4 regions of the Paenibacillus sp. 2KB_20 genome follow, and region 4 is predicted to be linked to each of the others. Evidence: riboswitches for the same ligand, from Rfam matches in the RefSeq annotation. Region 4 holds a riboswitch; each other region holds the start of a gene.
The links. A riboswitch is a leader RNA that binds a small molecule or an ion and turns the genes downstream of it on or off. The one in region 4 is predicted to bind cyclic di-AMP.
Positions count from the first base shown of each region.

Region 1: linked by a shared signal. The riboswitch ahead of AB4124_RS07385 (hypothetical protein) and the one ahead of AB4124_RS32810 (C40 family peptidase) in region 4 are both predicted to bind cyclic di-AMP.
Region 2: linked by a shared signal. The riboswitch ahead of AB4124_RS05270 (TrkH family potassium uptake protein) and the one ahead of AB4124_RS32810 (C40 family peptidase) in region 4 are both predicted to bind cyclic di-AMP.
Region 3: linked by a shared signal. The riboswitch ahead of AB4124_RS21645 (C40 family peptidase) and the one ahead of AB4124_RS32810 (C40 family peptidase) in region 4 are both predicted to bind cyclic di-AMP.

Region 1 is NZ_JBFRHH010000002.1:343,989-351,478, forward strand. Features, by position in the region: gene kdpB (potassium-transporting ATPase subunit KdpB) at 1-953, opposite strand, end outside; gene kdpA (potassium-transporting ATPase subunit KdpA) at 975-2,654, opposite strand; gene AB4124_RS07380 (potassium-transporting ATPase subunit F) at 2,685-2,762, opposite strand; gene AB4124_RS07385 (hypothetical protein) at 2,913-3,323, opposite strand; cyclic di-AMP (ydaO/yuaA leader) riboswitch at 3,454-3,621, opposite strand; gene AB4124_RS07390 (hypothetical protein) at 4,324-4,788, shown strand; gene AB4124_RS07395 (proline dehydrogenase family protein) at 4,847-5,767, opposite strand; gene pruA (L-glutamate gamma-semialdehyde dehydrogenase) at 5,972-7,490, shown strand, end outside.
Region 2 is NZ_JBFRHH010000001.1:1,117,830-1,125,319, forward strand. Features, by position in the region: gene AB4124_RS05255 (succinate dehydrogenase cytochrome b558 subunit) at 1-542, opposite strand, end outside; gene AB4124_RS05260 (LysR family transcriptional regulator) at 804-1,721, shown strand; gene AB4124_RS05265 (potassium channel family protein) at 1,758-2,432, opposite strand; gene AB4124_RS05270 (TrkH family potassium uptake protein) at 2,449-3,789, opposite strand; cyclic di-AMP (ydaO/yuaA leader) riboswitch at 3,855-3,999, opposite strand; gene AB4124_RS05275 (CPBP family intramembrane glutamic endopeptidase) at 4,291-5,979, shown strand; gene uvrC (excinuclease ABC subunit UvrC) at 5,951-7,490, opposite strand, start outside.
Region 3 is NZ_JBFRHH010000007.1:580,793-588,282, forward strand. Features, by position in the region: gene AB4124_RS21625 (leucyl aminopeptidase family protein) at 1-674, shown strand, start outside; gene AB4124_RS21630 (copper homeostasis protein CutC) at 704-1,390, shown strand; gene AB4124_RS21635 (ROK family protein) at 1,426-2,379, shown strand; gene AB4124_RS21640 (hypothetical protein) at 2,776-3,303, opposite strand; cyclic di-AMP (ydaO/yuaA leader) riboswitch at 3,565-3,694, shown strand; gene AB4124_RS21645 (C40 family peptidase) at 3,698-4,174, shown strand; gene AB4124_RS21650 (stalk domain-containing protein) at 4,405-5,679, opposite strand; gene AB4124_RS21655 (2Fe-2S iron-sulfur cluster-binding protein) at 5,907-6,290, shown strand; gene AB4124_RS21660 (PrsW family intramembrane metalloprotease) at 6,718-7,490, shown strand, end outside.
Region 4 is NZ_JBFRHH010000024.1:32,547-40,036, reverse strand. Features, by position in the region: gene AB4124_RS32820 (GNAT family N-acetyltransferase) at 1-469, opposite strand, end outside; gene AB4124_RS32815 (C40 family peptidase) at 608-1,081, opposite strand; gene AB4124_RS32810 (C40 family peptidase) at 1,519-1,992, opposite strand; cyclic di-AMP (ydaO/yuaA leader) riboswitch at 1,997-2,137, opposite strand; gene AB4124_RS32805 (hypothetical protein) at 2,487-3,314, opposite strand; gene AB4124_RS32800 (M1 family metallopeptidase) at 3,326-5,317, opposite strand; gene AB4124_RS32795 (YwhD family protein) at 5,467-5,985, shown strand; gene AB4124_RS32790 (copper amine oxidase N-terminal domain-containing protein) at 6,081-7,250, opposite strand; gene AB4124_RS32785 (heavy metal translocating P-type ATPase) at 7,434-7,490, opposite strand, start outside.

The DNA.
Region 1 (7,490 bases), on a different contig from region 4:
TGGCTGGCCATCCGGTTACCAAACGTAATCGTACCCGTCTTATCCAGAATCATTGTATTGATGTCACCGGCTGCCTCCACCGCCTTGCCCGACATCGCCAGCACATTGAACTGCGTCACCCGGTCCATGCCGGCAATCCCGATCGCCGACAGCAAGCCCCCGATCGTGGTCGGGATGAGACACACCAGCAGCGAGATCAGCACCGGAACGGACAGCTCGATGCCAAGATACTTCCCAATCGGTGCGAGCGTAACGACAACGATCAGGAAAATCAGCGTTAAGACGATCAACAACGTGTTCAGAGCAATTTCATTCGGCGTCTTCTGGCGGGCGGCTCCTTCAACAAGCGAAATCATTCGGTCGATAAACGATTCCCCCGGATCGCTCGTAATCCGGATTTTGATCGTATCGCTGACAACCCGGGTACCCCCGGTAACCGAACTGAAATCGCCGCCGGCTTCTTTAATGACGGGCGCGGACTCGCCGGTAATCGCCGATTCGTCAACGGACGCAAGGCCCGCAATGACCTCCCCGTCCCCGGGAATCATCTCGCCCTGCGTAACGATCACGATATCTCCTTTGCGAAGATCCGTGGATGGTACGGATTGTACCCCTCCGTTCTCCATCACTTTATGAGCCGTCATTTCCTGCTTGGATTGCTTAAGGGAGTCGGCCTGCGCCTTGCCGCGTCCTTCGGCAAGCGCCTCTGCGAAGTTAGCGAACAGCAGCGTCAACAGCAAAATCACAAACACCGTCAGATTAAATCCGATACTGCCCTCTGTCCCGAAATAGGACGGAAATAACGTCATCAGCAAAACAACCAGGGTGCCGGCCTCCACCACAAACATGACCGGATTTCTCATCATCAGGACGGGGTTCAGCTTCGTGAAGCTCTCCTTGAGCGCCTGACGAACCATCTCTTTGGACATCACTTTTTTTCTCGTATTATTCATGGTAATAGGCCACCTTTTCTATTAACGGATCGTCAGATGCTCAGCAATCGGACCAAGCACAAGTACAGGCAGGAAGGTCAATGCACCGATAATCAGAACCACTGCAATGAGAATGCCGGCAAACAGCTTATTATCTGTCCGGAACGTCCCAAGCGTCTCGGGAACCCATTGCTTCCGCATCAGCGAGCCGCCCACCGCCAACAGGGCAATCATCGAAATGTAACGGCCGAAGAGCATGACCAGTCCTGTTGTAATGTTCCAGAACGGCGTGTTATCTGACAGACCCTCAAATCCGGAACCGTTATTGGCAGCGGAAGACGTGTATTCGTACAATACTTGCGAGATGCCATGAAAGCCCGCATTGGTAATGCCTGCCTGCCCTGCATCTGTCATCAGCGCAAGGGCGGTCGGAGCCAGGATGATAAATGGATGCACCAGGATAACAATCGCAATCAGCTTCATCTCCCGCGCCTCGATTTTTCTGCCTAGAAATTCGGGGGTTCGACCAACCATAAGACCGGCCAGGAACACCGCCAATATCGCGTACATAAGCATATTCATCAGCCCAACGCCCTTTCCGCCAAAAACAGAGTTCAGCATCATCAGGGACAGCGGCGTAATCCCTCCAAGCGGCGTGAGTGTATCATGCATGTTGTTGACCGACCCGGTTGTGGCCGCGGTCGTCACCGTCGTGAACAGAGAAGATTGAGCAACCCCGAACCGGACCTCCTTGCCCTCCATGCTGCCTTGCGAGGCATCGATGCCCAAGCGGTTCAGCGCCGGATTGCCATTGGTTTCAGCGGCATAGTTCAGCGACAGGAAAGCGATAAACAAGGTCATCATCACCGAGAAAATAATCCAGCCCTGTTTGCGGCTCTTGGCGAATAAACCGAACGTATACGGAAGTGCCGCCCCGAGACTCCACATGGACAGGATTTCGATGACATTGGTCAGCGGGGACGGGTTCTCGAACGGATGTGCCGAGTTCACTCCCATAAACCCGCCGCCGTTGGTGCCCAGATGCTTGATCGATTCAAGCGCAGCTACTGGCCCTACGGCTATTTGCTGCTCGCTACCTTCCAGCGTCGTGACGCTGAGCGTAGGCTTCAAGGTCTGCGGCACCTGCAGCGCAACCAGTACCATTGCAATGATGAACGCAGCCGGGATGAACACCCGGGTGTGAGCTTTGACGAAGTCCTCAAAAAAATTACCGACGGTTGAGCCCTTGCTAGTCACCGCCCGGATAAAAGCAATCGCCACGCAGAGCCCGGTTGCCGCAGACGTGAACATCATCATCGTAATGACAGCCATCTGGGCCATATAGGATAACCCCGACTCCCCGCTGTAATGCTGAAGATTCGTATTGGTCATAAAGCTGATGATCGTAGAGAACGACAAGGTCGATTCCATATTATCGATGCCATTCGGGTTGAAGGGTAGTACTCTCTGCAACCGCAGAATCAAATACCCAGACGCGACCAGCACGATATTCGTCATCACAAAGCTGATGGCATAACCTTTCCACGTCATTCCCTTGCGTTCTTTCAAACCAATCAGTGTGAAGAGCGGTTTCTCCGCCCAGGAGAACCATCTGTCCGTTCCATTGCCTTCATTGCGAAACACCTGATATAGATAAGTTCCAAGCGGCTTTACCAGCAGCACCAGAACGAGTATAACGATGGCAATTTGTAAAATGCCCATGGCGAATGCCTTCCTCCTTCAGCTGTCTCCCTAGAATTTTTCAGGGTGAATCAGCGCATAAATCAAGTACAGAAAAATAAAGAGCGTGCATACCAAAATGATCATCATGGTTAATCCGCCTCCGGTTCAGAAACCACGCGCCCACACCAAGACATGAACAGCATGAACAGTCCGTAGGTTCCTCCCAATATGAGCACCATATATAAATCCTGCATGAATATAACCTCCTAAAACCTCGTTGTGATATCAGCCAAGACCTTAGCTGACAATGGACAAAATCAGGAAGGATACCTGGTGATGGTTCGTATGAAGCACCACATCGGCACCCAGCCCTTTGTATATCAATCGCGGATTGCTGGAATGGGTAATCACATAAATCGACTCTGTGGTCCAGGTCCGGCAAATCCGTAAATAGCGGCAGCATAGATTCAAGCTGCTCTCGAACAGAAACACCTTGCTGACGGGAAACTCGGGAATGATCCAGGTTTGCTCGTCCCTTGTATCGATTAGTATCATGTTGGTGCAGCCCAGCTCATGCAGCCTCTCCTGTTCAACCCGGTTGTTGGCTATGGCCACAAACGAAATGCGCTTAAAGATCAGCTGGCGGATAAATTCTTCCCCGGCCTTGTTCGGTGCGGATACCAGGATAAACTCCTGCGATTTCTCCATCTTTTGTTCTCCTCCTAAGTTCGGAAAGAGAAGACAACAACAAAGAAGCCTGTGGAAAGAGAAGAACTCTTCCCGCAGGCTCCTTAATAGGACACGGTGAAATACACCGTGGCCCAAGTCCACGACAATCGTTGCCTCTCTCGATACGCTTACGAGGTTAGCTGACGGATTCGGGCGTGAGAGTCGCCCTACCCATAGACCGTTATCTTGTCCATGGGATTCACCCCTGAGAGATAGATTCATCTCCCGACTGGTTCCCCCGTTCCTTTTCCATTCAAGGACTCAGCGAAAATTGAAAACGAGTAGCATGTTATTCTATTAGCCATTGACTAAACATCCAGGTCCGGCAAAACAACACAGCATCAGGTTCGAGCGGTGAGAGTCGCATCATCCTGCAATTTCAGCGAAGACCCATGGCGCCTTCGCCCGAGATTCGATCCATAAAAGAGCCCAACTGAGCTCTCACACTGTCTGTAGGCCTTCATGGAACGGCTGCCCGTTTGCCTGTCGCTGATGTCCGTCAATTCATAGTTCGTATCATACGTCTGGCCCTGCAGGAAGTAAATGTGAGCAAAAACACATGTGGCGTTATGTCGAACAGGAACTGACCAGTATCGCTTCATTATCTCTCGAATACTACTCTATACTATGTATTTCTCTTGTTTTCTTGTATTTATCGCAATCTATCGAGATACCGAGATTTTGCCATGATAATCGATGACACGACTGAATGTACACGTTTTCTTACACGGTTTTCATCGATTTTCGGAATATATCCGTCCCATATGATCATTTACTTTTAGTTTCCTCCGGCGTATGATTCATCCATCTATTCGAAACATTCGTTATACGCTGAGCTCCCCACAGATGGGGAGACGGGGGAACCAAAATCGCCAATGGAGCAGGGCCTCTAACGACAAAAAGGCCTGGAGAGCGGGGGATCTCTGCTCACCAGGCCTTTTTACCGTGCATATAACATTCCTATAAAGGAGCGTAGATCATGACGAAATTCATCGAGGATGCACTGACATCCGTTATCGAAACCGAAGTTCCCGCATTAAGTGTAGAGCCCATCCGCCATATGGAGATATTGCGTTTCGACCAGGGCTCGGCTGAACGCTTTATCCCCTGGAGCAAACGAGATTGGAACTGCGGTTTGTTCAAAATCAGCTGCAAAGACGCGGCCGGTTATGCCGAATATGCGCTGCCAAGCAACAGGGAATTCACGGATCTAGTCCGCTGGGCAGCCGTCTTTACGAGGCTGAAAGGCATGTCCGTGACCGAGGCCGTTCGCTATGCCCAGAAGCAGCACCAGTGGGGATCCGCCCGGATGCAGCTCGCCGTATCGGCGCTCGCCGATCTGGAGACCAATCGGCAACAGCACATCACCCGTAAGCGGTTAGGCAGCTTGCCGCTGGAGCGTTCCTTCCTGATGGACTGCTCGGAGGCGTATTATTTCTTCTAGGACAGTAGCTAGAGAGCTACCGTCCTCGCTTCACTTTCAATTGATTGTTTTCCCCCGCTCACTTGAACATATTTTTGAGCACCATCATCAGGTTGGCCGGCTTCTCCGCCAGCCGCCGCGTAAAATACGGGTACCACATCGTTCCGTAGGGCATATAACACCGAATGCGGTAGCCGTCCTGTGCAAGCGCTGCCTGATCGTTCATCCGCAGCCCGTACAGCATCTGAAACTCAAATTCCTGTTTGTCTATGTGGCTCTGCTCGGCAAACACCTTCACCCAGTCGATGATGTTGTCATCATGCGAAGCAATCGCAACGTAGGCACCCTGATCAAAATGCATTTTGATCAATTTCTTATAGTTGTCAATGACCTCCCGCTTCTGCTGAAAAGCGATCGTTCCCGGCTCTTTGTACGCCCCCTTCACGAGCCGCAGATTAACACCGGCATTGATTAAATTCTTGACGTCCTCCTCCGTACGGAACAAGTAGGCCTGCATCACGGTCCCCACATTGGTCAGCCCCTCCTTATGGAGCCGCAGCGTCATATCTATCGTCGCCTGGGTATACGGCGAATCCTCCATATCCAGACGAACGAAGTTGCGGTGCTCTTTCGCCTTTTTCGCCACCAGCTTGATATTCTCGTAAGCCTTCTCGGGGTCCAGTGCCATGCCCATCTGCGTCGGCTTCAGCGAAACGTTCGATTTCACTCCCCGCTTGGCAATCCCTTCTACAAGCTTTAAATACTCCTCCCGGTACCCGGCCGCTTCGTCCAGCGTCGTGATACCCTCCCCCAAATGATCGAGCGTGACGAGAATGCCCTTCTCATTCAGCCTCTCAATTTCATCCAGCGCCTCGTCCAAGGTATCGCCGGCTATGAATCTGCCCGCCAGTTTTCGGCCATACTTGATCGACAACCACTTCACGAATTTATTACCGGACACCGTCAGGATCACTTTACGGTAAAGTTCGGTTCCGTCCATGCGAGCTCCCCCTTTGCAAAAGGCAAACCAAAATGCACTCTATCTTAACTCATATGCAAAAATCATGACGGCATGCAGAAAGACATACATATCTAAACATCGAGCTTTTCACCAAGAGATTCTAAACACCCCACCATGACGCATTCAGCAGCTGGACCATAAACCTAAAGCTCCGAATCATATCATGTTAAGGAGGGGCCTCCCATGCGAGTACCTTTTCGGAATGAACCATTTCTGGACTTCAAAAACGAGTTGAACAACAAGTTATACGATGCTGCGCTATCCGCGGTCGAAGCCGAACTCGGCAAGACGTACCCTCTGGTTATCGGCGGTGCCCAAATCCATACGGAGCGTACCCTAAAGTCGGTCAATCCGTCCCGTAAACGTCAGGTCATCGGCATTTTATCCCAAGCCGATACCGAACTTGCGGAACAAGCCATTCAGACAGCCGCACGGACTTTTGAGACGTGGAAACACACCGCGCCGAGCGAACGGGCACGATATTTGTATAAGGCTGCAGCAATCATGCGGCGACGCAAGTTTGAATTCTCCGCACTGATGACGCTGGAAGCTGGAAAAACGCGTGCCGAAGCGGATGCGGATACGGCCGAAGCGATCGATTTCATGGAATTCTATGCACGCGAAATGCAGCGCCTAAGCGCGCCCCAGCCGCTAACGGTTCATGAGGAGGAAGAAAATCATCTCTATTACATTCCACTCGGCGTCGGCATCGTCATTCCGCCGTGGAACTTTCCGCTCGCGATTATGGCAGGCATGACCACGGCGGCCATCGTCTCGGGCAACACCGTTGTGCTGAAACCGGCGAGCACCACGCCGGTCATTGCCGCCAAATTCGTGGAGCTACTGGAAGAAGTCAGCCTGCCTCCGGGCGTTGTTAACTTCCTGCCGGGACCGGGCCAGGAAGTGGGCGACTATCTGGTGGATCATCCGCTGACCAGGTTCATCAGCTTTACGGGATCCCGCGACGTCGGACTGCGGATTCAGGAACGCGCGGCCAAGACACAGCCCGGACAACAATGGATCAAACGCGTCATCGCCGAAATGGGCGGAAAAGACGCCATTATCGTAGACAGTGAGGCCGATCTGGACCTCGCGGCAGACGCGATCACCGCCTCCGCATTCGGTTTCTCCGGCCAGAAATGCTCCGCCTGCTCCAGGGCCATCGTGCATGAGGACGTCTATGATACCGTGCTGCAGAAGGTTATCGACCGCTCCAAGAAGCTGGTTATCGGCAGTCCGTTACACGCCGCGGTGCAGGTAGGGCCTGTCATCGACGATAAGGCCTACCGTAAAATTCTGGACTATATCGAAATCGGGAAAGGCGAAGGCACGCTGGTACTCGGCGGATTTCCGGGCGATCCGGAGGGGTATTTCATCCAGCCGACGATCTTCGCGGACGTGGCCAGCACCGCCCGTATTTCCCAAGAGGAGATCTTCGGCCCGGTGGTGGCCTTCACGAAGGCCGCCTCCTTCGACGAAGCGATCCAAATCGCCAACAACACCGACTACGGGCTGACTGGCGCGGTGATCTCGAACAACCGCGCTCATCTAGAGCAGGCGCGGCGCGATTTCCATGTCGGCAACCTGTATTTGAACCGGAAATGCACCGGTGCCTTGGTGGGCACCCACCCATTCGGCGGCTTCAATATGTCCGGGACCGATTCCAAAGCCGGCGGGCTTGATTACCTGCTCCTGTTCACGC
Region 2 (7,490 bases), on a different contig from region 4:
GTGGATACCTTCTGCGCGCGCGGACCGACGGTGATGCCCCAGCTAACGAGGAACGCCCACAGGCCGTTTGTGAAGTGGAAGACTGCCGACACAACGCCGATGACGTACAGAGTAAACAGAATCGGATTGTTCATGATGCCATGCATGGTCGCGCCCAAATCGTCATGCGTGATTTTGCCGATCATGATTTGGAAACGCGTATCGTACATATGCCAGATAACAAAAACGAACGTAATAACGCCGGTGATCCGTTGGACGGTGAAACGGATGTTCCGTTCATAGTTGAAATTGCCCACGTTGTTATTTGCCTGGTAAGCAATGTATAACCCGTAGACACCGTGATATAGCAGTGGCAGCCAGATCAGGAACAGCTCGAGGAAAAATATCAGCGGCATGCTGTTCAAAAAATGGACCGCGCTTGCAAAGCCTTCCTTTCCACCCTCGAAAGCCTTATAGTTGGAAATCATATGGCTGAGCAAAAATGCTCCAAGCGGTATGACACCGAGCAAAGAATGCAGCTTTCTGGAATAATACCCTTTCATCAGTCGACGTTCCCCTTTCCAATGTGCAGCGTTTTCATTTTCAATCTTTCCTATTTCCAGAACAATTACACTTACCCTGTCCTAAAACCGTTGCAACGACAAAAAGCTGCCTATTTCGGCAATCGTGTGAACAACTTGTGTCATGTTTCATGTTACTCCTTTTTTTCTTATAATGGAATTGCAATATAATTATTAATCGTTATAATCTATACGCATAAGCAATGTTTTGCACATATGTCTATTTTATATAGGAGGAATTCCATGTTTGAAGAACTGGACATGTTCGCCGTCGTTGTAGAGCAATCCAGCATAAACCAAGCCTCCAAGCTGCTTAACTTGTCACAGCCAGCCCTGTCCAGGAAAATAGCCAAGCTGGAGGACCAGCTCGGGCTGCAGCTGTTTAACCGCCGCGGCAAACGGCTGGAGCTTACCTCCATCGGACAGATTGTGTACACCTTTGCCCTGGAGCAGCGCCAGCAGCAGATCAAATTCATGCAGACGTTGGCCCATTACCGGGAGGGGGATCAGATCTCGATCAACCTGGGGGCCAGCCTAACCACACTGCAGACCACCTTGCCCCCGCTCGTTAACGCATTCATGGAGCGTCATCCCGCGGCCGAAATCAAGCTGATCACCGGCAAGACCCATGAAATCGTTTCTTATGTAAGAGATAAACGGGTCGATGTCGGCATTGTCGCCTCCTCCATCAACCAGCCCGGCTTAAACTGTATTCCGCTGTTTGATGACCATCTGGAGCTTGTCATCCCGTCTTCACACCCGCTGGCGGAGATCGAGGATGTCGGCATCGAGCAGCTTCAAGGCTTGCCGATGATCATTTTCTCAACCGGCACTTGGTACCGCAAGTTGACGGATGACCTGTTCCACCGCTGGGGCATTATGCCGGATATTCGGATGGAGATCGATTCCTTCGAAGCGATCGTCAGGCTCATCCCGACCTGCAAGGCAGCCGCGCTTCTGCCCAAATCCTATCTGAGACCGCAGCTGTTGTCCGATAACGGGCTTGTCGACATTCATATTCCGGCACTCATTGAAACCCGGCGAACAACTTCGCTGATCTACGGCCAAGCCTCGGAGCTGAGCAAGGCAGCCAGCCGCTGGATTGACGAAACGGAAATCCTGTTCCGTAAGCTGGAGGAGGATAAAACGAAGAAAACCTGACGGTATATAGGGTCGTCAGGTTTTTTTCTTCTTTATTTATTTTTCGAGCATATTCACGACCTCAGACTCAAAGAGATCCACATTATCATTGGAGCCGATAACGACCATAATGTCGCCGGAGTTCACCACATCCATGGCTGTTGGCGCTACGATGATGCCGGATTGTTTATTCAGGGCCACCACGCTGACACCGTAGCGAACCCTCGTATTGAGCTCGCTAAGCGTTTTTCCGTCCATGCAGTCCGTGACCGTCATCTCCACAATCAGATAGTCCTTGGATAATTCGATATAGTCGAGCAGGTTGGGCGTGACAAGCTGGTGAGCTACCCGGATCCCCATATCCCTTTCCGGAAAGATCACCCGGTCCACGCCCAGCTTCTCCAGCGCCCGGCCGTGCAGCACCGAAATCGCCTTGGCAACGACCATGGCGACACCAAGCTCTTTTAACAAGATGGCGGATAAGATGCTCATCTGAATATCGTTCCCGATCGCCACAATCCCGCAGTCGAAGTTACGGATACCGAGCGATTTAAGCACCTCTTCGTCCGTAGCATCCGCCACCACCGTGTGCGTCAGCAGCTCGCTCATATCCTCGACAACCTCTTCACTGCGGTCGATGCCGAGCACCTCATATCCCTGTTCCATCAGTTCAAGCGCCAGGCTGGCGCCAAATCGTCCCAAACCGATGATTGCAAATTGCTTTGGTTTCATGTCTCTCCTGTACTCCTTATCCAATAATCATTTTGCCTTCCGGATGACGATATAATTCTTTACCCTTTTTTGGCCCCAGTGCATAAGCAAGCGTCAAAGGCCCCAATCGCCCTGCAAACATCGTAATACTGATCAAAATCTTCCCGAATCCCGTCAGTTCAGGCGTTAAACCCATGGAGAGACCCACCGTACCGAAGGCGGATGTCGTTTCGAATAGGATCTCCAGGAAGCTCCCTTCCTCTGTCGTTGACAGAATCATCGATACGATTAGAACGAGCAGCAGTGCCAGTAATGCAATGGTCAGTGCCTTCAGCACCCGCTCCTGGGCCAGGCGATAACGGAACATGACGATGTCTTCACGCCCGCGCATCATGGCGATAACCGCCCCCACCATAATGGTGAAGGTTGTTGTTTTGATACCGCCACCGGTTGACCCTGGGGATGCTCCGATAAACATCAGAATCACGATAAAAAATTGCGTGGCCTGTCGAAGCCCCGTAATATCTATAGTATTCGCGCCAGCTGTACGCGGCGTTACGGACTGGAATAACGCACCGAAGAATTTTCCGCCCCAATTCAGAGAGCCGAGCGTCCTCGGATTGGTGAATTCAAATATAAGAATGACGATAAATCCAACCAGCAGCAAGGTAGCCGTCATGGTGAGCACCACTTTGGAGTGCAAGGAAAGTCTCCGCTGTTTTCGGAAATCAATCAGATCGGATAATACGATAAAACCAATCCCACCTGAGACAATCAAAAACATCACGACTATGTTGACTACAGGATCGTAGACATACCCAGTCAAACTCCGAAAATCACCAAACAAATCAAAACCGGCGTTGTTAAACATCGTGACTGCATGAAAAACGCCATAATAAATCGCCTGGCCGATCGGCATATCAAACGCCCAGCGGATCGATAGAATGATGGCACCACAGGCCTCGATGATGAGGGAGTACAACAACACTCTGCGAATCAGCCTTACGATTCCTTCCATCGAGGACTGATTCATCGCTTCTTGCAGAATGAGACGATCCTTGAGCGATATGCGTCTTTTCAGAGCCAAGGCAAATAAAGTAGCCATCGTCATGAATCCGAGCCCGCCGATCTGAATCAGCAGCATAATCACGACTTGGCCGAAGGAACTGAATGTCGTTCCTGTATCCACCACAACCAGACCCGTTACACATGTTGCCGATGTCGAAGTGAACAAGGCATCGATAAATTCAAGCGGTTCACCTGTACTTGTGGAAATCGGCAGCATTAACAGCGCCGTCCCGATGAAGATAATAGCCGCAAAACCAAGCACGAGAATCTGCGGTGGAGACAACCTGAGCCAGTTAAATTTAGAGTTCAATCGGTCACCTTCTTAAAAAAAATCAAGAAAAAAAGACACTGGAAAACGCAGTGCCCTTTACGGTCTGGTTCCTGTGCTGCAGCCTACGAGGTTAGCTGACGGATTCGGGCATTTCCACAGGTCGCCCTATTCATTATTCTAGGAATAATGAAATTCACCCCAATTACATGGTTCCCCCATTTTCAGTACGAAATTCGGCTGGAATATTCGGTTCCTTGAAGCATGATGTGATTATAACGCAATCTGGTACGTAACCCAATGCCGTTTTTCACCCAAAAAATCTTTAAAAGAGCGCGAATTGGGCATATTCAAGAATACAAGCATAGGGTTCTCTAACGTTTTCGAAACCTTTCATTCATTTTCATCGATTTGTTTCATTATTCCGGATATTGGGATAAGCTGCTTATGACTTTCATAACTATGTTATATTGACTCTATGCGTACTTAATCAGGCATATCGAATACCAGTGGGAGTATCAACTTTCCTAGAGGAGGAATTTCATGAATCGTGCAAGAGAGCCCTTGAAGCTGAAGCCCAATCTCAAACAGCTCATCGCGCCTGCCGCAGTCGGCCTGATTCTGTTCCTATTATTTCAGGTGTTTCCGTCGACGAATCCGGATTCTACCGAGATGGCATCTCCGAATATCATATCCAAGGAGCAGGCTCGGCAAGCGGCTTCAAGCTTTGCTCAGGAGCATTTGCAGTTTACGGCTGCAAAAACGGATGACACATTGGTTACATATCAATCCAAATCGGAACTTTACGGATATCTGGCGAAGGAAAAGAAACTTTCGGAATACAACAAAACCTATGAAGCCAAATATCCCTATGACGTATACCGCGTTCGCTTCAGCGAGCCGGGAGGCAATGCCCTCAATGTGGACGTGCACATGCAAAATTCAGGCATCGTCGGCTTCTCGTACGATTACGCCCGCTCCAGCTATGACCGGATTGAGCTGAACAAGGGCGATGTACAAAGGCAGATGCTGCTTGTCGTCGAGGACGGCATGTCATTAGCCGAGAAGCAAGCGCTCGCGGAGCCTTGGCTCCAGCGAGCGGGCTATGACCTGTCGCGCCTTGAGCTGGTTACACGGGAAGGGGAACCCCGGCTCCGATATGTGGACCCGGAATCCAAGATTGGCGATTCCCGATTGGAGCACCGTTTCACCTTCGAACATGGGAAATTACGCTCCTATGAGCCATCCTTCTCAGTCCCGTTCGCCCATTCCGCCTATGTCAACAAGCAGACTCAGGATGCAACGCTGCTGACACTCGCAGGGTATGGCCTGTTCACCCTCATCCTTGGCATTCTTGCCATTGTGTACAGCGTAAAGACCAGAGCCTATACGTCGTTTAAGCGCGGCCTGTTCCTAGCGGTGCTGCTGTTTATCATTCAGATGCTAAATACGTATAATCTGATTCCCGTTTTCAAATCCGAGGGGATGTCGCAAACCGGTATATTCGGGATGATGATTTTCTATGCGGTCTATTCGCTCATATTCTCCGCCCTGCTCTATTTCTCCCTTGTCGGGGGCAACGGACTATGGCAAAAAGAAGACGGGCTCAATCCATGGCCGCGCGCCAAAGAACCCGGATACGGTCATTATGTACTGGACAGCATGAAGCTGGGATATATGTGGGCTTTCATCCTGCTTGGGGTCCAATCCATTATCTTTATCGTTCTGGGCCTAACCTTAAATACATGGTCCACCACGGATGCCACACAGTCGCCTTACAACATGCTCTATCCTTGGCTGTTTCCGCTGATGGCCTGGCTGGCCGGCATATCCGAAGAGGCCGTCTATCGACTGTTCGGAATCAAAATGGTGAAAAAGATCGTCCGCAATACTTTCGTTGCCAGTTTGATTACCTCGCTCATCTGGGCGCTCGGGCATACGCTTTATCCGATATACCCTGTAATTTCCCGGCCCATTGAACTGGTTATCATCGGCTTGCTGTTCAGCTACATCTTTTTGAAATATGGGTATTTGGCGGCCATGTTCTCCCATGTCATCTTTAATAGCATCTTGATGGGTATTAGCCTGATCTTGCTCAAGGACACCACCAACTTGCTGATTGGTGCTTTCTACATGGTGCTTCCTGCGCTTGTTGCGTATGCGATTTACCGTTTCAATCCAACAAAAAAAGAGAAGCCGTATGTCACGACTCCTCCTCACGAAGTGCCTTAAGAATTTCCGTTGCTAATTTCTCACCGATTGAAAGGGGCTTGAAGTCTTCGACTGAAGCCTCTTTTATTTTTTTGACCGAGCCAAAATGCTTCAACAGCAGCTTCCGGCGCTTCTCTCCAATGCCCGGGATGGAATCCAGCTTGGAGGATACCATCGATTTGCCGCGCTGTTCGCGGTGGAAGGAAATCGCAAACCGGTGAACCTCATCTTGAATACGCTGCAGCAAATAGAACTCCTGGCTGTCCCGGGGCAGCGTAACCGGCTCCGGCGGGTCTCCGACCATGAGCTGAGCTGTTTTATGCTTGGCATCCTTCACAAGCCCGCAGACCGGGATAAACAACCCCAACTCATTCTCCAACACATCGCTGGCGGCGGAAATCTGTCCCTTCCCTCCATCGACCACAATCAGATCGGGAAGCGGCAAGTTCTCCTTCAAGACGCGCTCGTACCGCCGCCGGATCACTTCACGCATCGTATCATAATCGTCCGGTCCCAGCACGGTACGGATCTTGTACTTCCGGTATTCCTTCTTGTCCGGTTTCCCATTGGTGAATACAACCATGGCCGATACCGGGTTGGTCCCCTGGATGTTCGAGTTATCAAATGCTTCGATCCGGTTCAGCGACTGGAGGCCGATCACTTCGCCCAGATTCGCTGCTGCGACCGAGGTGCGTTCTTCATCGCGCTCAATCAAGCGGAATTTCTCGTCTAAGGACACCTTTGCATTATCCGACGCCATGCCCACCATCTGTTTCTTCAAACCACGCTGCGGCACATGCACCTTCACGCCGAGCCATTCCTGCAGGGCGGCAGCCCCTCCGGCTGCATCCACGATGCCAGCGGCTTCGGCCTGCTTCTCCTGTGCCTGGGCAAGGGCTGCCTGCTGCTCAACAGATGTTCCTGCGGAAAGCGTACTCGCCGAATCCACGGCTTCCTCTGGGTCTAACACACCTTCATCCACAGCCGTTCCAGCAACCGACTCTGGATCAGCCTCGCCTCCTATTAACAGAGGCTCAGGTAGCAGAATTTCTTGCGGCAATGCAGGATTATCACTGTAATACTGGGCAATAAAAGACATAAAGTCACTGTGCGCATCGCCGTAGAACGGAAAAACGGACTTGTTGCGCTGTACCATTTTCCCTTGGCGCATGTACAGAATCTGTACGCACATCCAGCCTTTATCCACAGCATAACCGAATACGTCGCGGTCCCGCGTATCCGTCGTCGTAATCTTCTGCTTCTCCATTAGCGTATCGATATGGATGATCTGATCCCGCAGTTCTTTGGCACGCTCGAAATACAAATCCTCCGCAGCCTCCTGCATCTTGCGCTGCAGTTCCTTCTTGATCTCTTCATGCCCACCGCTCAGGAATGACGTAATCTCCCCGGTAATCTGTTCATACGCAGAATTTGGAATTTCCTTTACACATGGAGCCAAGCATTGTCCCATATGATAATACAAGCACACTTCTTTCGGCATGACGCCGCATTTGCGCAAAGGATACATCCGG
Region 3 (7,490 bases), on a different contig from region 4:
AAATCGGCCGAGACATCAGCGATGCACGTATGGATATGGGAGGCGCTGCAGCCGTCGTGGGTGCCATGGATATTCTGGTATCGCAAAAAGCTCCGGTACGCGTAACGGCGCTTATAGCCGTTGCGGATAATTTATCGGGACCGGATGCAATGCTTCCTTCTTCCGTTGTTCATTATCCGAATGGTTTAAGCGTTCAGGTAGCGAATACGGATGGGGAGGGGAGATTGATCATTGCGGATGCGCTGCTGCATGCAGCGAAGCTTGGCGCAGATAAGGTGATTGATATCGCAACCCTTACCGGTAATGTCGGAGCCGCACTGGGCTTGGAGATTGCGGGCATCTGGGGTGATCAACAGATTACAGCCGATTTGGTTGAGATCGGTGAGCGTAACGGAGAGCGCCTATGGCCTATGCCGCTGATGGACGAGTACGAATCGGATCTCAGAAGCGATTATGCCGATCTGAAAAATGTGGGTACGTCAACTTTGGCAGGCGCTATAACGGCTGCGCTGTTTATCCGTTATTTTGTGGCGGATTCCATGAAATGGGTGCACATCGATATGGCGGGCACGGTTCAGTATAAAAGAGAATTTCCCCACTCCGCAGCGGGGGCTACCGGCTATGGTGCAAGATTGCTCGCCGATTATGTGGAGAAGCAGTTTCTCCATGCATAAAGAATCAACTTCAGTAAGGAGTGACGACGATGCTGCTTGAAATAATCGCAACATGCGTGGATGATGCCATCACAGCAGAGAAGAATGGCGCGGACCGTCTGGAATTGATCACAGCGATAACCGAAGGCGGGCTTACGCCGGGAATCGGGCTTGTTGAAGAGGTTGTGAAAGCCGTTCAGATTCCTGTACATGTCATGGTCAGACCACATAGCAGATCCTTTGTGTACAACGAACATGATATAGCTACCATGATGGCCGAAGTTAAGGCGGTCCGCAAGGCAGGTGCAGCTGGCGTTGTGCTTGGCATGCTGACTCCGGAAGGGAAGATTGACGAGGACTCCTTGGTCAAAATGCTGGAATGGACAGGAGATATGCAAGTCACGTTCCACCGGGCTTTTGATGAACTGAAGGATCAGTTCGAAGGACTGCGTACATTGCAGAAATACCCGTCGGTTACCCGTGTCCTAACGTCAGGAGGGCCGGAGCCTGCACCGCAGGCCATCCCGAGAATTCGGGAGCTTGTAGAACAAACGGCAGGCAGTGAACTTAAAATATTGGCCGGCAATGGTCTGAAGTGGGAAATCATACACGATTTTATCGACCGGACCGGTGTGAGCGAGGTCCATTTCGGCTCAGCTGTTCGGTACGGTCGATCAGGGCTGAAGCCCATCGATCCGGTCGAGCTGCGATCGCTGGCTGAGAGCATACATCAATAGAAGTAGCAAACCTATCGGAAACAGGTGAACAAAAATTGCAAACCGTATGGAATAAACAGCAAGAATTTGTGGTTGGCGTTGACCTTGGGGGTACGAAGATCGCGGCAGCGCTCTTTGATTCCGAAGGACAGCTGCTGAACCGGGAGCAAATGGAGACAGCGGGTGCGCGTACGGCTGAAGAAGTGGTCGCGAGAATTACGAACATGATCCGCAGTGTGTCGGACGGCCACCCTCTTCGAGGCGTAGGGATGGCTTCACCCGGAACAGTTAACAGTAGGGAGGGGATTGTCATTCATGGTACGAATCTGCCGGAATGGACGAATGTCCCCCTCAAAGCCTGGATGGAACGTGATCTGCATACGGAAGTACAGGTGCTGAATGATGCCAATGCAGCCGCATGGGGAGAGTATGTAAGAGGTGCCGGAAGAGGGTCGACGAACATGGTGTACGTGACGCTAAGCACCGGCATCGGCTCAGGGATCGTGCTGGATGGGAAGCTGTTCCTGGGCAGCAGTTCATTTGCTGGGGAACTGGGACATCATATCATTGATCCGAACGGTCCGCAGTGCAATTGCGGGAGCCACGGCTGCTGGGAGGTATTTGCTTCAGGAACGGCCATCGGCCAGGCAGCATCCCAGCGGATGCTCACCCAGCCCAGCGTAATTTCTGAACTGGCCGCAGCCGAGGCGGGAGTGAACGCTAAACATGTTTTCGAGGCTAAACGTCTTCATGACCCCGTCGCAGTAGAGGTCATCGATCGAGCCATCTATTATATGGCGCTAGGACTGGTTAACGTCATTCACAGCTTCAACCCCGATCGCATCGTGATTGGAGGGGGAGTAAGCAGAGCGGGCGATCTTTTATTTCCGCAGCTGCGGGAAATGACAGATAAGCTGGTCATGCCATCCTATTTAGGCACGTACGAGATCGTTCCTGCAGGACTTCGGGACGATGTTGGTCTGGTTGGAGCTGCGGCCTTGTTCCAGTAGCATAGGTGTAAAGAGAACGTTACGGATAGAATAAAGGATGGAATAGAGGTTAGATAAAAAGCGTTCGGATCGGCGACGTAGTTTCATGTTAACCGAGCTTAAGCGAATTAGACAAAAGCCGCCCTTCAGGGGGCGGCTTTCCAATTATTCATAGAGAGCGGGAAACGGAGCGATCATTTTTTTCGTTATAAGTCCGTAACATGTGACAAGTGATAGGCGTGAACCGTAAGCCGTCATCCGTTTTCACTGGAGGCGAGTTTTTGGTTTCCTGGTTAGGTTTGTTTGTATCCGACAAACAATAAGCGGTTGCTCACACTTTCCCGCGATGCCGGCGGAAACCGCCGGCTCCAAACCCGCACGTGGGATGACCTGCAGGCTTGGAGCCGGCGGCTGCCGCTATTCCATGTACTTGGATGCGTCAAACGTAATCATGGACGTATGATTGGCATGTTCAATCAGTGAAGAGAGCTTGGTTACTTCGCGTTCCTTCTTCCGCGCTTGCGCCTGATAAGCTTCCGGATCATATAAAGCGACGTTGAACAGCGTTACGGCACCATCTCCGCTGCCACGGCTGCTCTGCCGCTCCAGCTTCTTGCGGGAGCCGAGATGAGCAAGTTGTCCGATATCGCTGCGGATCTGTTTGGCCAGCTCGATCGCTTCCATGATGGTCATGTCGGAGCCGTTCCAGCTAATGGTTTGCGTTGTATTGGAGATTGCCATCAGCAAATCCAGCTTTCTGTAATCCGCGGCGGCGGCTTCGATTTCTTCCGTAATGGCATCCACACTGCGTGCAGGATATTCCGCCGTTTCCCCTTTTTCAATGATTGTGCTGCTGTTGTTCAAGCGTTCCGACATCAATTGATTCAAGAGACGGTTGATTGCTGCCCGGACTGCCAAAGCTTCAGCCATCGTGATTTGTCTCATAAGTGATCGATCACCTCTTTAATTTCATTACTGATTATGTAAACGCATAGGTTTGTAAAAAGTTGCTAGATTATTAAAAAAAGCAGTTCGAGAAGGAAAGCAGAGTTACATAATTGTCATGACTGTGTGAAGATGGTTAAAAAATAGTCGGCCGGAATTAACCATCTTTACGACAGCTCCAAACATAAAACGATAGATTTTTAGGATATGATTGACAGCATCCTTGCTTGTATACTATATTAAGAGAAGGTTACAAAACGTTAATGAATTTTGCCGAATTTCGTTTGGAAAACGGGGGAACCGTCTTGGGTGAATTACTCTTGTATAGAGAGTATAGGGAACCTTCAACCGAACCCTTAGCTAACTCCGTAGGCATCGAAGGAGAGAACATATTTTGAAGAAGTTTGTCATCACTTTGCTAGGGTCTGCAATTATTTTTTCTTCCGGTGCCGTATCAGCATTTGCTGATCAACAACCGAATTTTCAGTATCAAGTGAAGCAATTGGTAGGAACTCCATACAAATGGGGCGGAACGACCACTAGCGGGTTTGATTGCTCCGGATTTATTCTGTACATGTTTAGAAATTTTGATATGGATCTTCCACGCACTTCCCAAAGCCAGGCTCAAGCCGGTGAACATGTGGATCGCGAAGATCTGCGGGTTGGAGATTTGGTATTCTTCAATACAAGCGGCAGCGGAATTTCTCATGCAGGCGTTTACATTGGTGACGGACAATTTGCGCATGCTTCCAGCAGCAAGGGAGTCAGAATCAGCAAGCTTAGCGATTCATATTACGAGCCACGTTATGTCACGGCACGTCGTGTGTTGAGTCAAGAAAATTATGCGAGACTGGTAGGAAGCGCAAGCTAATTGGATTACATTGCAGTTTAGGGTTCAATACATAACCAGAAAGCCTGACAAAGGGTTGTCCTTGTCAGGCTTTCTTTTTTTTAGATATCAGAAAGTATAAACTTCGAAGCTTGTGACTTCCTGATATCGCAAGAAAAACGTCTACTAACTGCGGTCTGTCATCTGTGAAAGTAGCGTCGATAGAAGTTTTTCTTACTATAAGTCTGTCAATCCCCACAGGGGTTGTTCGGTTACTCCTTAACAACAGAGGCATTCACAGCTGCTTCCATCCCGTTATTATAGAGACGGAACAAGCCAAGACGCCAGAAAGCAGCGCCTTTCAGATCATAGCGTTTGGCCAAACCGAGCTTATCGTCCACGGAAGTGGCTGTTTCGCTGCTTAAGCTGATGCCAAGCAAAAGCTTCTGCTTCGGGACACCTGCTTGGAGTGCCAACTGGATCGCTTGGTCCACCAGGCTGTTTGGTTCGGGTACCTGAGATTTGGTTCCGACCGGATTGTACTGATAAGCCATAACGATGAGATCATCGGCGATGGAGGCCAGCGCTTTGTAATCGTAACCTTTATAGGCGCTGTTCAATGGCGGCACCGCTAAGGACAGAGCAATGTCATGCGGCAATGCTGCCTTTAATTGCTTGACATAATCATTGAGCAGCTTCTGCTGGTTTACGACATCCAGTTTAAAACCGAGCCCTTCAAAATCAAGTACAACGCCGCCGAAGCCGTTCTCCGTTACCGCGGATGTGATGCCTTCAATGGACTTTTGGCGCAGGCTGCTGTCGCTCAGTACTTTGGTTAATTCGCCGTTTCCATCTAAGGCATAGACCATGAGGTATGGTTTAATCTTCTGGTCCGTAGCATCTGCTACCATCGATTGCGGCGTAACGTCACCGGCCGCAGCGGGCAGGCGGTACTCGTCGCCTTGAAGCGTGAACTGACCTTCACGATCGATGCGGCTCCATCCAAAGGCGACTGAATTCATAGATGCAACAAGATCCCGTTCTTGGAAAGATTGCAATGCATAGAAGGCTCTCAAATGCATCTCGCGCTGCGGCGATACAAGGGAGACCGTGCGAGTTGCCTGATTCCAGCCCACATCGACACCGAAGTGGCTGCTGAACGAGCTAAGCGGGATCAGTACACGGCCTTCCCGTTGAACCGGCGGGGCCGCAAGCTTCACTTGTTTTCCATTGACCGTTGCTGTCGTGCTTCCCACCTGAAGTAACACTTCAGTCGATTGGCCTTTCACACTGCCGATGGCCTTTACGGTTTGCGTCTTGCTATTCCAGGTGATTTGAATGCTCAGCGCTTCACCGACCGTCCGGAATGGAACGTAGGTGACCCCTTTGTCTACCCGCGGAGCCGCATCGAAGGTTAGCGTAACATCATCCAGCTTTACCGATATGGCAGGCTCAGCATATACCTGACCAACATGGGGTGCGGTGCCGAGCAAGGATAAGGCAAGAACGGCAGCGACAGCTGTTTTTCCTATTTGTTTATGCAGCATGCTTTGGTATTTCCTCCGATCCATTAAATAATAGAATGATTTCATAGAATATGGAATTAGGTCTAGCATACGCTAGTATAGCAAAATTTTCATAGGGTTCCAATTCCATGATGTCAATGTCATAGAATAGATAAGAGTAAGCATGTTGATTTTTTAAACTTTCCGGTATAATAAATGAAGGATTTTATACATAACCTGATGATTACATGCATAGGGGGATAACGCGCGTGTTTAAATTCTGGAAAAACAAAAAGGGTAGGAATAGCGAAGACAACAACTCGTCCATCCCGGAAGAGATCGAAGCCGTACCGGATCGGATCATTGAACTAACAGGTCGCGAGGTTCGCCGCAGTGTGGCGCCTGTTCTTGGCATGACGGTGCTTGATCTGGCCGAACGGAATGACGTGGACTGGAACTCTTTTTGCAAAAGAGGAACTTGTGCGCGCTGCCGCTGCATGGTGGCGGAGGGAATCGAGTATTTGTCCGAGCCCAATCTGGCCGAAGAACAACGCTTGGATCCTGAGGAGATCGAAGAAGGATATCGTCTGGGATGCCAGAGCAAGATCGAAGCGGTCGGTCCCATCAAAATCAAGCATTCCCCATACTTTTGACGACATAGAAGGCGGATGCCGTTCATATTTAAAAAATCAGGCAGCCGTACAATGGATATAATCCCCTTCAAGTAGACAGTGCGAAGAAAGAGCACATCCGTTTACTTGGAGGGGATTTTTCATGGGGAATTTCATGGGGAACAAAAGTAAGCCACCCTCGATAATCAAACTTCGTTTCCCGGGATATTGTTGAAAATATCCATCAGATTTGAGACTAGCGCCTTTTGCCACATTTTACTAGAATGACTATACTACTAATATCTTGTAAAAAACAGACTATAGATAATTTGCGGAGAAACTCAAAAAAACTCCGCTGCGATCGATCAGTGACCATGTTTTTATGAGTTCTTATCATTACTCGTGGCCGGACCGACATCAAGGGAGACGTCCTGCTCGCACGAAGCCGCTTTCAAAGGAGGCGACCGTTATGAATTCGATCTGGTCCATCCGAACCGGAATTCGGGATTTCCTGGAGTCTATCTATCGAACTGGCCGGTCCTGGATTGAGAAATATCCGTTTATTAAAACGGCGTATACGATATTTTCCTGGTTGTCGCTAATCCTGTTTGTTTTAAGCTTGTTTTTCGTTAAAGAATCGCGTACCATGATGGTTCAATATTTATGGTCGTTTTATGTACTCCTGCAATTTTGGTTTCTATGCCGAAGCAAAACGATACCGTGGAAGCAGATTGTGCTGTTTGTTCTGGCGGGCGTTTTTCTTGTCGTACCTTTTACGACGCTTACGGTCAATGCTCTCCACGTGCTTTTCGGCGGAAGCACATCTGACACCTGGTCCATTGCCGTGATCACGCCAATTTTGGAAGAATTTTGGAAGCTCCTTCCGCTAGGCATATTTCTGTTGTTCTCGCGTCGAGCTTCCGCTTTGACTTTAAGCGATTACACGCTCATCGGCGCGGCGACTGGCGTTGGCTTCCAACTGATGGAAGAGCTCTCCCGAAGATGGCTAAGTTCCGGCCCGCTTGAGGAAAAGTTCGGCTACAGCTTTACATGGCTGGGCGGCGAAACGATCCATTGGGATTTGTTCTCGTTGTTTCCTGGGCGTTTCGAAGAAAGTGTCTTTCCGACGCTGATGACCGTCGGTCATCCTGTGCATACCGCCATGATCGCGCTTGCGTGCGGAATAGCCTATCGGCTGCGGACAAAACTGACGAAATGGGTTTTTCTGTTCCCGGTAATCAT
Region 4 (7,490 bases):
TACAGTGGAAAAGGGCATTTCCCGTTGGTGTAAGTCGCTCATACGTATCGGTGACATGAAAGCCTGCCTTTTGATACGTGCGGATCGCGCGCTCATTCCAGGTCAACACCTCAAGGTCGATTTCGTCTACAGGCCGCCTCCGCCTGGCTTCCCGAACAATTGCCTCCATAAACCGTTTACCCATTCCGCGCCCGCACCAATCAGGCCGCATGCCAAGTCCGATTCGTGTCACCTCGTGCATCGGAAACAGCTGGGCAAATCCCCACAGGGCCTCCCGTTCATCCAGAATCGAGATGTACTGCCTCTGGCGAATGTCGGGATCGCCAAACTCGACCTCAAGTCCTTTCATCTGCTCCCAGGGAAGAAAGCCATAGATATTATAGGGAGGAGGATAGGTCCAGGCGCATATTTCCTTTGCGTGCTCTTCACGCATGACTACGGTGTGAAATGAAATCGGTGTTGCATCCATTGGTGAAGTCCTCCTATCATATATATGAATGATAACCCTTTTCCGAACATCCAAGTCGCATCAAAAAGCCCGTCAAAGAGAGGTAAGGGCTCCTTTAACGGGCAAGCGGTATGTATAGGGATGATTAGCCTCTAAAGCTTAGGATGATTCACCAGCCGACTCTTCATACGTATCATCGCTCATGATACGCTTTGCACCCACGTATCGCTGATCATAGTACTCCTCTGCAAGGCGGTTGATAACCACGCCGCGGTTGGTCGAGGCATGGGCAAATTTGTCATCGCCGACATAAATGCCGACGTGGGAGATGCCCTGGCCCGATGTGTTGAAGAACACCAAATCGCCAGCGCGCAGATCCTTACGGGACACGCTTGTCCCCATGTCGAATTGAGAGCCGGATTGATGCGGGAGCTTCAAACCGAGTTTGGCATATACATACATGGTGAAGCCGGAACAGTCAAATCCGCTCGTGGTCGTACCGCCGTAGCTGTATCGTGTACCTAGCACCTTATCGATTTCCTGATCCAGCGCACTATCAGCAAACACGTTGCCAACGCCCAAAGTGAATAGCAGTGTGATACTAAGGGCTGCTGTTGATAATGTTTTCTTCAGCATGGAAAGCTCCTTTTCGCTGCCGCGAGGCATAGCAATCTATGTATTAAAGCACTTACATTAATGACAAAGTTGTTACTGCGTCCATTCTATCAGACAGTAAGCGGGATTGGCAATTATTTCTTGATGGATTTTGCTATTTTTCAATCGCATTAGCTGTCGAAGCGTCAGATAAAATCAATATTTTTCCAAAACGGTGTTTAATGAAGAGAGAGAAGGGTATATAAAGAATAAGAGGATATTGAGGATGGAATAACCAAACGAAGTCATTTCAATATCTGCATTCATTTTTTTTTGAAAAGTGGAAACTTTTTCGTTGTCTTAAACGTTATAAAGGTATACACACAATCAACAAAAGAAAAAAGCCGCTGGATGAGATCGGCACAATCTCATAAACCCAGGGCTTCTTATAAGAGTAAATCAATAAAGTTCCAACATTAATTGTAGTTCACAGCTACAGATTTGTACGTATTCTGACTCATAATTCTCTTAGCGCCTACATATCGGTTGGCGTAATAGCTCTGGCTTAGCGGACTGATCATGACACCACGCGAAGATGAGGAATGAGCAAATTTGCCGCTCCCAACATAAATACCCACATGAGAGATACCTCTACCGGATGTGTTGAAGAACACGAGATCGCCAGCTTTCAGGTTGCTCTTGGATACTGCCGTTCCTACTTTGTATTGAGCTGCAGACGTTCGCGGCAGGCTAAGGCCAAGCTTCTTGTAAACATAGCTGGTGAATCCGGAGCAGTCAAAACCATTCGTTGTGGTTCCACCCGTTTTATAAGAGACACCAATGGCTGGTTTGATTGCTGTATTTAATTTGGAATCGGCGAAAGCGCTTCCGGTCCCTAATGTGAGTGCGAGTGCGAGGCCGAGAGAAACAGCCGTTAACTTCTTTTTCAAAACAAAAAGCTCCTTCCATTGCCTGCGAGGTTAGCTTAAGGGTTCGGTTGAAAGGTCCCCTATGATCCCTCTCTTGCGAGATCAATTCACCCAAAACGGATCCCCCGCTTCCCATATCGTTATGGGAATTCGGCTCCTTAAAATGTTGATGAACCCATTCATTGACGTCTGACGTTCCAACATAGTTAACGAATTTACATCGTTCCAACAAAAAAGTTACAGTAAAGATGACAAAGTTGTTACTAACATATTCGTTATTTTAGCAGAGTATTAACAATTTGGCAAACGAGGAAAGATCATTTTTAAACAAAAAAACCTGTCCCCATCTTGGGGAAACAGGTTTTTTTGTAATTTGGCGCTCAGAAATTTGTAATATAGAGGATAAATGAATGCTTATTCTTTGTAAAATCAAGCTCGAGATAAAAACGTGTCACTTCGGATTACAGCTTATTCGCGAGCATGATTCACCATTTCAGGGTAACGAATTGTAACGATTAGGAATGCTGTGAGGAGGAATCTCTCCACAAATGATATTGGGTGGAAATTACCCAAATTTGGAATAGTCCATTCAGGAAATAAGAGGCCTGCTGAATAATTAAGCCGATCAACCCGGCCCAGAAGAGCGAAGCCGAGCTCAGGAGCAACAGAATGACACAGGCTGATCCGCCGATGGTGATGGACAACAGCACTGCCGTGCCCAAGCGGCGGAAGAGTGCCAGAATAGAGCTGATCATACCGAACCCCCCAGTGCGCCCGAATTGCATATAGAGCAATAACAGGCGGATCAGATAGGCGTACAAGAACCACCCAGCTGCATAGGGCAGTGCATGAAGCAGCAGAACAGGCTCTTGAATCCCATTCAGCAGAATCGGAAGGATTTTGGGCAGAATCCAGTAACCGGGCGCAAAGGTGAGAATGAGCTCTATCAGATAGAATAGCGTTACGGGTTTCCACAGTTTCCGCATGCCAATGAAGAAGAATAAACCGCGCTCGCCCTTAGCTTCCTGGTGAAGGTTGTAGAAGATGCCGGCCCGAATGAGCGGGGTGAAGATCATCCTGATCAAGAGCAAACCGGCCAGAAGCCATGCGTAGGTGTGGACCGTGCTGCTCAGGGATAGGCTCATCTCGCCCTCGTAGAAGAATAAAAGACGGCTGAGCTCGTTAGGGGCAGAATCCGGATATCGCATAAGAAGGGGAACGACTGCCGATTTTACGAGTCGGTACAGGCAGTATCCCCACAGCAAACGGTATAAGAAGAGCAGAATCGAGACGTATAGCTGGTCTTTAACACTGATCCACCCTTGGCCTGCGTAACTTTTCATGTGCTCCCCCCTCACCATGACAGGCTGCCGAACAGCGTCTCCACAAGCTTGGTAATACTGAGATTCCAGCGTGTAACCACCTTCGGATCCATTCCTGCCTTCATATAGTTATTGATGTGTTTATTCTCTAGGACGATGGAATATTTCGGATCAACCATGGCCCAGGCGAGCGGAGTGCTGTACTCCAGGGTGTAAGTAACTTTTCGGTCCTTGCCGCTCCAAGTTCGCTCCACCGTTTTGCCGTCCTCAAAGGCGAACACGATTGGCACATCGGTTATATCCCCGTCCTTGCTCGTTATCTTGACCGTAGATTCATACCGAGGATGTTCCGCCGTGCCTTTATTTTTGGTTTTGATCACGTCGATGGCAACGTCCGCCATCTGGCTTCCATATACATATTGGTCAAAATACGGCTGCCAGGACGTTTTGCTTACTTGCTCTACAACTTTCTGGAAGTCGGACGTGGTCGGGTGCTTGAAGCGGTATTTCTGGGCGTACGTATGAAGAATCTTCTCCATCATCCGCGGACCGACCTGCCGTTCGATGCCTTGCAGCACCAGCTTGCCCCTCGTGTAAACATTCAGTGCGTAGTTTTCGTGCGAGCTGTATTTCCAGGATTCCATCTTCAGCGGTGCAGGGGAAGTGATGGATGCTCCCTGAGCCGCCGTATTGGAGGTAATCCCGTATTCTTTTTCCATCACTCGTTCTTCTGCATAGGTTGCGAAGGCTTCGTCCAGCCACGCTTCCTCAAATTCGTTACTTGCGATCATTCCGTAAAAATATTGATGGGCAATTTCATGAATGACGGTCCGCTCCAGCTCATACCCCGGCGAATCGTTTTTGGCCCCGAAGGCCGTGACCAGCGTCGGGTATTCCATGCCGCCTGCACCGTTGCCCGATTCTGGCGGAACGACGATGGACAACGTGGAATACGGATAGGTTCCGTACCATTTTCCAAACGAAGCGAGTGCCGACTTGGCGGCATCAAAGTAACGCTCCTTTAAGTCTTTATGGGCTGGATCGAGATACAGCTTGATGCGGACGCCCGGTACGCCTGGTGCGGAGAATGCTTCTTCTGCCGTGACAAAGTTCGGCGATGCCGACCAGGCAAAATCATGCACATCATCCGCATAGAACTGATAAATTTTTTCCCCGTTAATTTTTTGGGCAGGCTTGGTAGGGAATCCAGTCGCAGCAACAATGTAATTTTCGGGTACTCTGATGCGAACGCTGTAAATGCCGAAGTTAGAATAGAATTCGGAGTTGCCATGGTATTGATGAAGATTCCAGCCTTCCTCTGTTCTTCCGCGAAGACCAGCCGGTTCATAGACCGAAATTTTAGGAAACCATTGCCCCGCCATAATAAAATTCTCGGTGGTACCCATGCGAGCAAATATTTTGGGGAGCTCGACCTCAAACTCCAAGTGAATGGTGACACTCTCGCCGCTCTTGATGGGTTTAGGCAATCGGAGCTTGACAAGGCTGTGATCCTTGATGTTACCGTCGTCAGGTTGGACAAATTGAAGGCGATGGGTCAGGGCCAGACCTTCGGTTGTTTTCACGCTGGTAATCGTCATGGAGCCGAATCCGTCGTCTGGCATGGGATCGGAACGAAGCCGGCCACCCGATTCCTTCATAAAAGTCGTATCATTGGAAGCAAATGCATTGGGGTACAGATGAAAGTACAGCTCGTTTACGCTTTTTTTGCCTGGATGAGTCCAAGTGAGCGTCTGTTTGCCCTTAAGCTTGTTCTCCTCAGGCTCGTACCGAACATCCATATGATATTCCACTAGTCGGTCGCTTAAGGCCGGAGCAGGAATATTAGGCTGCACCTTAGGCGGTGAGAGAGGGGCCTTCTCCACAGCAGAGACGGAGGGCTTGCCCGCATTTGGGGCAAGAGCAGACGCTGAGGACCCTGGATTCAGAAATATCGGCATCGATCCTGCAAGCAAACCTATGGCAAGCAGGGATGATAGAAAGACTTTAGCACGTGGTGGGACCATATCGAACAACCTCCCGTTGACAAGCATCTAGTGCATGTATATGTTTGCTTTTGGGGGATTATTAGTTAAAATAAAATTATTGGGACAAAGGTTATCAATTTAGCAGCTGATACGTAAGGAATCGGCTCTGATATAGGAGGTCGGCAGCAGTGGAGAATGAAGAGCAGAAGCAGGGTGCGAAGAAACCGATTGCTTTGAATATTATTAATAGTAAGAGTAAGCATAAAGGGTTTGGATCAGGCTCCATCGATCTGAACAGTCTGTCGCCTGTCATTATCGACAATGGCGAGGCCCGAGTGGATATTGGAGCCATGCACGCGAAGAGTAAGGTGGAGAAGGGTATCCGTTTCAGCATGAACCGGGATGAAGTGCCGAATGGACGCCAGGTATGGATCGTGTGGGTGGCTGTAGACCGTACCGCTGAAGGACAGCATTATGCAGGCATGACCGCCTGTGAAATGTGGATCGACCAGGAGGCCCGCCGCGGCTGGAAGATCCTCGCCGATCATGTGAATAAAATGGATGCGGCGATGAAGCGCAAGATCATTCTGGATGGCATTGGCGACGTCGAGAAGAAAGCACTGCGTGAGCTGCTGATTTCACGTAACGAGGAATGGTGGAATGCATCACCAGAGGAATTCAAGGAAGCCCTTCGAATCGAGGCATGATACCATAAATAAAAGTGATTATTCTAGATGCTAAAGTGGAAAGACCGGTTGGATTCGTGAACGAATCCCGCCGGTCTTTTTGTCATTGCATATGGTTAGAATGGAAGGGTGTAGGTCCGTTTTTCTTTTTGACCGAGAAACGGATTATTGTATTGGAACGTCAGCTTGCCACCGGCATATCCGATATACGTTAAACCGTCACCAATGAAGCCCACCTCGTTCGGCGGCATTTCCTCAATGACCTTGATGGTTTCCTCATCTAGAAGTTCAGGATAGATAAGCTTCGCTGTCTTGCCTGTCGGATGAACGATATATAGGGTCGCCTTCGTGTAGGGTCGGACGAGCAGGAAGTCCTGTTCGATCGCTTCTACGATAAAACTATCCTCTACTCCCGTGAGCGCGGCCAGGTCATAAGATTTGACCGTTTTGCCTGTCGGATGAACCAGCTCAAGCGTACTGCCGTTCATCATGGCAATATTGCCTTGGAAACTGAGTTGGTCCGGTTTGTAGTTTATTCCGGCAAAATTGGAATGATTAGTTTTGGATAGCTTCAGGATTTTGTTGTCCTGAATGAGCACCCGGTATCTTCCCTCATGAATATGAGGTTCGCCGTAATAATTGGACAAGTTAACGACATAGGTATTGCTGTTGATACGGTGTGCGCTTAAGCTGACTTGATCGATCTCCTCAACGGGGATCATGCCAACTTGGGCTGGCGTGGATCCGGCTTTACCCATAGACAGCATCCCATTCTCGCGATTTACCCAGAACAGCATATTGGCCTTGGAAGCATAGGCGTATTTTGACCAAGCATCAAAGGTCGTTCTAAGTCCGGATTTGCTGTCATACTTCAGAGGGATGCCGAAGGCCTTGGTAATCAGACTGGCTGGAACATAAGTCACGCCTTTCTTCACAACCGGAGCGGCCTCGAGCTTCAGAGCGGTCCCTTTGGCATTGACTGCGCGCGACTGTCCGATGGTAATGCGAACAGACTGTGTCGGGCTGTTAATGTACAGCTCGTTTTTTCCCGGGGTAGTCAAATGTAGCTGCAGCTGTTCGGAAACTTCCTTCAATGGAATGAATACAACGCCTTTATTCGTATAAGGTTTATGTTTCACATCCAGCGTGCTCCATGTTACCTTGCTCTGTGATGTGGAGGCTGCTGCCGCATGGGCAGGAATCGTTGTGAGCGATGAGGACGTAAGCAATAAAGACATGGCTATGGATGCGGTACCTGCTAATTTGATGATTTGCACGGATTTCATATCATTTCCTCCTTCTGGTTTTCACACTCCCGTCTATATAAACGGCTAAATAATGGAAAATGTTTCACCCCATCACAAAATCATGTAAAAAAGGATATACGCGATGGCGAAGGATTAGAGCTGGCGCGCCAAAGGGCGAACTAAAAAACGGAGCTGCCCTGAAGGGGCGAAGCTCCGGTGATATCAATATCCTGATTTCAGCTCCTGATCCTTGCCAAGCAGAATGGTGAGACCCAACAA